One region of the Syntrophotalea acetylenica genome, then DNA from elsewhere that is predicted to be linked to it. Evidence: riboswitches for the same ligand, from Rfam matches in the RefSeq annotation. Region 1 holds a riboswitch; the other holds the start of a gene.

Region 1 (4,175 bases):
GATGAAAGCGGTCGGCGTGCGGTTTTACATTATTTCCGTTGGCGGCGAAGTCGATCAGGCGGTGGAGGAAGCCATGCAACCGGCGGCGGGCGAAGCCACCGTCGGGCGCATTTTCGTCACCTCCAGGGGACTGGACCAGACACAGATCGAGGAGGTCTACCGGGAAATCGATATTCTGGAGACCAACCGCAACCTGACGCGAATTACCCTGCAACCCCGCTGGCTGCGGCAGCCACTGACCCTTCTGGGGCTTGGACTTGCCATCCTGCATCTGCTGCTGCGCAGCGTACCGGGGTTGCGCAAACTGTAAATGGCACTTTGGACCCATGACACGCCGACCGTTGCCGGCGCGTCTCCCAGGGAAAATTTTCCGCCGACCACTGCGAGGAATGCATCATGGCTCTTTTTTCGAATATTCTTCGGCGTTATCAACCCGCGATCCCCTTCATCCTGGCCACCATCGGCCTCACCGGTTTGCTGCTGGTGACCATTGGCGGCGTCGGCCTGTGGCGCAAGGTCCAGCATCACACGGCTCTGGAAAGGCTCAACACGCGCCTGGCAAGCGTGTCCGGCATCAAAGAACACGCCGCCGCCGCGGCCGAACTTGAAAAAATCACTGCCGATGCCGAAAAATCCGGACTGTCCCTGCCGCAAGCCGAGTATGCCCTGCTGGCGCGCACATGGCGAGCCCGTGTCGACGACTTCAAACAGATCACCGCCGCCCTCAACAATCGTTATCTGGCCGTCTCCCAGCAGCAGGATCTGAAAACTTTTCACGAACAGCTGCTCGCTTTACGCGACAGCTGCACAGCAGCTCTGGAAAACCCCGAAGCCCTTTTTGCCCCCATGCAATGGAAGTTGCACAATCTCAAGGGGAACGTTTCGGTCATGCTGGCCTACAGCGTACTGGCCTTCGAACAGGATGGGCGCAAGGCGGCAAAATTTCTGTCCGACGCCGTTGACGATTACAAAACCGCCATCGATCTCGTCGACGGTCTTCGCAGCACGTCACTGCAAAGGGCAATACCACGCTGGAACCTGGAACTTATCGTCGGGCTCGGTGAATACAGGCGCATCGGCCTGAGTGAAATCCCCCAGGAAAACATGTCCGAGGTGCAGGAACAACTCGAGGCGTTCATCCCGGATGTGGCCGGCTTCGCGCCCGGCGTGCCCCTGGACACCAGGGTGGAGAAATAGGCCAACGCCATGCGCTTTAGTCATCCGCACTGTTTCTGGCTGTTACTGCTGCTTGTCCCCGTTGCGTGGCGCATCTGGTCCACGGAGCGGTTTCTGGAGCGGTTGCGGCATCGGTTTCGATTCGATCGTAACGGCAGGGGAGCCTGGAGGCTTTATGGTCGCTGCCTGCTGCCTCTGCTCGGGCTGGCTGGAATGGTAGCCGCACTGGCCGGCCCCGCCATCACCGTCCTGCGGCAGGGAAACATCAGCGACAATCTGGTGCTGGCGATCGGCATCGATGTCAGCAAATCGATGCTCGCCGAAGACATGGCTGTCGGACGGCTATCGGGCCAACCGGCGGTGACCTCCGTATCCAACCGCCTGAATGCCGCCCGGCAACTGGTTCTGACGCTGCTGAGCCGACTGGAGGGAGAAAAGGTCGGTCTGTTCTTTTTTGCGCGCAACGGCATCGAAGTCGTCTCACCGACCCGCGATCACGGATTTCTGCGCTATATGGCGACGCATACCGATCTCGGCGATCTGACCGAATCGGGCAGCAACCTGATAGCCGCACTCGACAGCGGCATACTGATGGCTGCCAGCCAGACCGGCACCCCCGCCCGTGCAGTGATTCTGCTGACAGATGGCGAAGATACCGAAAACAACCAGGCAGAAATCCTGCAAAGCATCACCTCGCGTGACGCGCCCCCGCCCCCCGTGTTTACGATCGGCATCGGCCGCGAACGGGATGTCTTCATCCCCATACGACGCAAAGGCGCCGCCGATATCGACGGTTTTTTCACGGACAGCGAGGATATCCCCCTCAAAACCCGACTCGATGCCCGGACCCTGCGGGCCATCGCCGAAACCACCGGAGGCTCCTATATCCAGCTGACCGGCGAATCGCTCGATGACGTCGCTTCGCAACTGTTGCGCAATATCGGCACCACGGCGGCAACCCCCGCCGATCTGCCCCCGCGCCCCGCGCCTTTCGACCTTGCGCCTCTGTTTCTGGCAACGGGCCTGCTATGCTACATCCTGTTTTTGCTGCTCTAGTCAAAAACCCTGTCAACCCTTGGAAACAAGCCAAAAAACCACGCCGTTTCAATTCCTCCCAAAAACTTTTTTCAATAATGTTTTCAATGTGTTTTGAAATTCTGGAGAGAATTTATGACCATTTTGGAAATGTATACAGCATACCTTATTGAACTTTCGTTCTATTTTGTGTTATAAGTCAACAAATTGGAAAAAGTCTTTGACAACAGCATCAGCACCTGACGCAAAATTCCGATCTCCGAGCCTCGCTGCCTACTGGGAAGGTCCTTATGGCGACAGGCCGAAGGGTTCCGCTGGAAACAGTGGCGCCTCCCTCTCTGGAAAGGAGATTTCACCCGGAACCATTCCAAGAAAAGCAAAATTGGGAGGAAGCAAGACAATGAACAAAATTTTGCGCGTAAACATGAACGACCTTACCTGCAAGGTCGAGGAAGTCCCCGCCGAATACGCCACCCTGGGTGGCCGTGCGCTGACTTCCACCATCGTGGCCAAGGAAGTTCCCCCGCAGTGCCATCCCCTCGGCCCCAACAACAAACTGATTTTTGCTCCCGGCATGCTGTCCGGCACCCCGGCCGCCAACTCCGGCCGCATGTCTGCCGGCGCCAAGAGCCCGCTGACCGGCACCATCAAGGAATCGAACTCCGGCGGCACCAGCGCTCAGCAGTTCGCCAAAATGGGCATCAAGGCCATGATCATCGAAGGCCAGCCCAAGGATGACAAATGGTACCGCCTGCATGTCACCATGGACGGCGTGACCTTCGAGGACGCCTCCGAGCTGGTCGGCAAGCAGAACTTCGACGTCATTGACGCCATGAACGCCAAATACGATACCAAAATCGGCGTCATGACCATCGGCATCCCCGGCGAAAACCGCCTGGCCGCCGCCAACATCTCGGTGAAGGACCCCGACCAGAAGATCCGCTCCCATGGCCGCGGCGGTCTCGGCGCCGTTATGGGCTCCAAGAAAATCAAGTGTATCACCATTGACGCCACCGGCGCCGGCAAGGTTGAAATTGCGAATCCCGAAAAATTCCGCGCCGCCGCCAAGGTTTTCGCCAAAGGCATGCTCGATCACCCCGTAAGCGGCGAGGGTCTGCCCACCTACGGCACCAACGTTCTGATCAACATCCTGAACGAAGCCGGCGGCCTGCCGACCAAGAACTTCAGGTACGGTACCTGTGAACACCATGACCTGGTGTCCGGTGAAACCATGTACGACACCATCGTCAAGCGCGGTGGCCACCACAAGCATGGCTGCCACGCCGGTTGCATCATCCAGTGCTCCCAGGTTTATGTTGACGAAGCCGGCGCGTACATCACCTCCGGTTTCGAATACGAGACCGTCTGGGGTCTGGGCATCAACTGCCTGATCCAGAGCCTCGACGACTGCGCCCGCATCGATAACGCCATGGACAACATCGGCATCGACTCCATCGAAGGCGCCGTATTGCTCGCCGTCGCCATGGACGCCGGCGTATTGCCCTGGGGCGATGGCAAGGAAGCCCTGCGCATCATGAACGAGGAAATCGGCAAATGCACCCCGCTGGGCCGCATCCTCGGCAACGGCACCGCCTCCGTCGGCCAGGCCTATGGCCTGACCCGCGTTCCGGTCGTCAAGGGCCAGGGTATCCCGGCTTACGATCCCGCTCGGTCAAGGGTATCGGTATCACTTATGCAACCACGACCATGGGTGCCGACCATACCGCCGGTTACTCCATCGCCACCAACATCCTCAAGGTCGGCGGTTTTGTCGATCCCCTGAAGAAGGACGGCCAGGTTGAGTTGTCCCGCAACCTGCAGATCGCCACCACCTCCATTGACAGCACCGGTATGTGCATCTTCGTGGCCTTCCCCGCTCTGGACATCCCCGAAGTTCTGCCCGCACTGGTCGATATGTGCGCCGCCCGCTTCGGCGTCGAAATGAGCGTTGACGACTTCGTCGG
Region 2 (4,175 bases), 300 kb from region 1:
GCAGCGCAATCGGTACGCTCCATGTGGTAGGCGAAGCCGTGCTCCTTCAGATGCGCTTCCATGATATCCGTACGATAACCGGAAAACCCGGGATCGACATTGACGGCAACCAGTTCGTAACGCACCGGCGCCCGGCGCCTCAAGCTGTCGAGAATATGCAGCAGGGTCCAGGAATCCTTGCCGCCGGATACGGCCACCGCGATTCGGTCCCCCTCTTCAATGAGGTTGAAATCCCCGATGGCCCTGCCGGCCAGTTTTTTTATCTTGCGAAACAGCTTATCTTCGACAATCGGCAAAACAGGCTCCTTCGTAGGGTTTGAATAGGCTGTTTTACGGCATTTCGCCCGGCAATGCAAGTCACTGCCAGGCCGCGCAGGGGATTCCGGCATGCGGGGCCAACAATCGAAGCTTATGAAAGATGGCGGATGTTAAAAAAAATGCCGCCCGGACCAGGGGTCCGGACGGCCAGAACAGGTTTCGGTGGTACGACAGGAAACACAAGACAGCCGGGGCAAAGGGGCCCACCCGGAAGGGCCCCCCTGCCTCGACCTGGCGAAAGCATCAGGCTTCCGCTTGTTCAGAAATTCCAGAATTCATCGATTTCTGCGTCGGTGAAATCCCAGATGGCATTGTGCGGAGGCACTGTCTCAAGAGAAAAGAACTCGGGCAGGCGGTCATCAGCGTTGCTCATGCCGGCGGCCAGATTGAATTCATGCTCCATCTTGAGAATTTTCTTGCCCAGCGCGACAACGCCGTCATTATCCAGCTCAATGCCGAAACGGGCGGCCACCATATCATTCAGCGCTTCGGCGCACTCGGGAATGTCGAGCATCGGGAAAGCCACGAAAACGCACATGCCGGTGCTGTCGATGACGGCAGTGCCGATCTGCAGATTGCGTGACAGCTCAACCTGGCCTTCCTTGCTCAGAGGATCGACGAAACCACCACATTTGAGAATATTGGTGGCGATGCAATAGCCCGAGGTATGGTCAGCACCCATGGTCGAGGTCGCATAGGTGATGCCGATGCCCTTGACCGAACGGGGGTCGTAGGCCGGGATCCCCTGATTTTTGACCACCGGAACCCGGGTCAGTCCGTAGGCTTGTCCGACCGAACCGGTACCGTTGCCGATAATGTGACCGAGCGGCGTGCCCTTGCCGACCTCTTCGCGCAGCAGGCGGATGGCCCCTTTACCGTCCCCCCAGGGGATGATGCCGGCCTCCATGACCACACCCATGGTGACCACGCCCTCGATGGAGTCGATGCCGATGTCATCCATGATATTGTCACAGGTAGCGATATCGTCCAGATCCTGGATGAGGCAGTCGGCGCCAAGTCCCCAGATAGTCTCGTACTCAAAACCGGAGGTAAGATAGTTGCCGTCCTTGTCGTTGTAGACCTGCGAGCACTGGATCATACATCCGGCATGGCAACCGTGCTTGGGGTGTCCCTTGCGCTCGACGATGGTGTCATGCATGGTCTCGCCGGAAATCTTGTCGTGATGATCGCACTGGCCGTAACGGAAGTTCTTGGTCGGCAGACCACCTGCTTCATGAAGGATATTGACCAGGATGTTGGTGCCGTAAGTCGGCAGCCCCTGACCGGAAACGGGATGATCCAGCAACGCCTTGGCAAACACCTTGGCGGCTTTTTTGAATTTCTCGGGATCGGCAATTTCGACCTTGCCGGCGCCGGTACCGTCGACGGTGATGCACTTGATTTTTTTGGAGCCCATGACCGCGCCCATGCCGCCCCGGCCATGAGACCGGATTTTGTGGTCGGGGTCCTTCACCGAAATGTTGGCCGCCGCCATGCGCTTTTCGCCGGGGATGCCGATGGACATGACGCCGACCTTGTCGCCAAAACGTTTTTCCATTTCAGCGATAACGGCGAAGTTCTGCATGCCGACCACCTCGGTCTCTTCGTGGATGGTTACGCCGTCCTTGTCCACGTGCAGCCGATACCATTTATCCTCGGCCGGACGGCCTTCGATAATCATGGCATGGATGCCGAGCTTGGCGAACTGCTGGGCGGTGGTTCCGCCGGAGTTGGATTCCTTGATGCCGTAGGTCAGCGGGCTTTTGCCGCCACAGGACATACGGCCGGAGTTGGCGGCCGGCGTGCCGGACAACATGCCGGGCGCAAACACCAGCTTGTTGTTGGGTCCCAGAGGATGGCAGGTCGGGACAACCTCGGATGCCACGATAGTGGTGGTCAGGGCACGACCGCCGAGGGTTTTCCATTCGGCCGGGACTTCCTCCGTCTTGACCGTCAGATCGGACATGTTGACGCGAACGATGTGCATAAAATCTTTCCTCCCCATGCGATAAATAAATGGAACGGAATTCCGGGCATATCTCCTTTCCAAGCGCGGGAGGCACCGCCGTTTCCAGCGGAACCCTTTGGCCGCCTGCCCTGGGGGCCTTCCCCTTAGGCAAGACTGGCTCGGAGACTGGCGCACATTGAAACGATCTCCGGCATCCGCAACGGCAGTTAAACACATCGGGACCAGATATATCGTTCGGGGGTTTTATAGCACAAGGAGCATCGGCCCGACAGGTGATCAATCGGGGATTTTAAGGGTATGAAAGCATACCCGATCAAACATAAATACGCCGGATAACCTGTTCGATGGTGTATACATTGGCGGGTCACATGCAGCCCATGGGAAGATTTGCCAGGCAGGCGAACAATGTTGCTCAGCCGGCATCTTCTTGGCCGGCAGAGACACGACGTCCGATAAGATAGGAGTGCAGGTTGACATTTTTGCCGCGCAGCCCCAGCTTGCGGCGGATGTTTTTCCGATGGGTCTGTACCGTTTCAAAGGCCAGATTCATGGCTTCGCAAATATCATTGGTGGAGCATCCGGCCTGAATGAACTGGCAGATGCGCATTTCGGTTCTGCTCAGTTTCATCAGCCCCGCATCGAGTTCCGCCGCGGTACCGCTGGTCAGGCCGATGAGCTGCTCCCGCACCAGGTCGATATAACTGGAGCGGATGGCCTCCGACGGTTCACTGGCAATGCGTTCCAGCGCCGGCAGCAGATGGGAACGGATGCGTCGCGCCAGGTTCTGCTCGAATTCCTTGCGCTGCCCGTCGACGCTCTTCATGACGTTGCGCAAGGTAACGTTCATCTCTTCCACCTGCTGTTTTTCCAGCCGCAGACGTCTTTCGAGGGCTTTCTGGCGGGAAATGTCCCGCACGATCACCGGCCAGAACAAGTGCCCGTCGATCTCGACGCGGGTTACCATAAAACTGGCCGGAAGCATGCCGCCGTCACAGCGCCGCACCTGCATTTCGGCGCTCATGCTCGATTCGCCAGACAGCGCCGCGACACAGGACATCAGCGTCCAGCGGCCGTGATTATCGATCAGATCCCTAAGATCCCGGCCAAGCAGTTGTTGCGGGTCGCAACCATAAATCTGGCCGGCGCGCTGGTTGGCTTTGACAATCCGGTAAGCGTCGCCAAGCAGCACAATGCCGTTGCCGACGGACTGAAAGATAAGGCGTAGCATTTTCTCGGAATTGGCCAGAGCCTGGGTCCGCTCCGCGACCAGCTTCTCGAGATGCTGACGGTTGTCGACCAGCCAGGTGATATCGTTGAGGATAAGGATAAATCCCCTTGGCCCGTCGGCATGGGGCGCATAGGCAACCAGCCGCAGATTGAACCACTGCCCGGACCGCGAAAGAAAAATCTCATGGTGAGTATCCGGCGCATAGGCGCGCAAGGCTGCCTCCAGATCAGCTGCGGGCAATTCGAGCAACTCCCAGAAAGGCACGCCACACCATGCATATTCGACAAAAAAATGCTCGGCGGCGGGGTTGAGCTGAAAAACCATTCCCTGATGGTCGGCGACCATGACCAGGTTGGTGGTGGCGGAGAAGATGCACTGCAATTGATGAAATTCAAAATCCTGCAGAAGGTTCTCCCCACCGGTCTGGTCGTGCCTGCCCCTTGCTCCGGCCTCATTCTTCGCATTCTGTACCATCTTCTCTGCCCTTTCTTGCTTCCCTTGCAGCCCCCGGCAGCATATCGGGAATCGTTCCGGACCGCAAGGCCCCGGGCCGTTGGCTGCGGCAGTTCCAGGCCCGACTTTTTTATTGACAAGAGCCAGACAAACATAAATAATTTGCCCTTAGCTGTTTCTTATTATTTACATCACACTTCTGATAAT

What was found. A riboswitch is a leader RNA that binds a small molecule or an ion and turns the genes downstream of it on or off. The one in region 1 is predicted to bind molybdenum cofactor.
Region 2: another riboswitch for molybdenum cofactor. It lies ahead of A6070_RS12355 (aldehyde ferredoxin oxidoreductase C-terminal domain-containing protein); the one in region 1 lies ahead of A6070_RS13770 (aldehyde ferredoxin oxidoreductase C-terminal domain-containing protein).

Annotation. Positions count from the first base shown of each region.
Region 1 is NZ_CP015455.1:2,932,088-2,936,262, forward strand. It holds gene A6070_RS13755 (vWA domain-containing protein) at 1-310, shown strand, start outside; gene A6070_RS13760 (hypothetical protein) at 397-1,197, shown strand; gene A6070_RS13765 (vWA domain-containing protein) at 1,207-2,232, shown strand; molybdenum cofactor riboswitch at 2,457-2,576, shown strand; partial or broken gene A6070_RS13770 (aldehyde ferredoxin oxidoreductase C-terminal domain-containing protein) at 2,636-4,175, shown strand, end outside.
Region 2 is NZ_CP015455.1:2,636,168-2,640,342, forward strand. It holds gene ttcA (tRNA 2-thiocytidine(32) synthetase TtcA) at 1-296, opposite strand, end outside; gene A6070_RS12355 (aldehyde ferredoxin oxidoreductase C-terminal domain-containing protein) at 578-2,305, opposite strand; molybdenum cofactor riboswitch at 2,342-2,463, opposite strand; gene A6070_RS15460 (PAS domain S-box protein) at 2,700-3,989, opposite strand.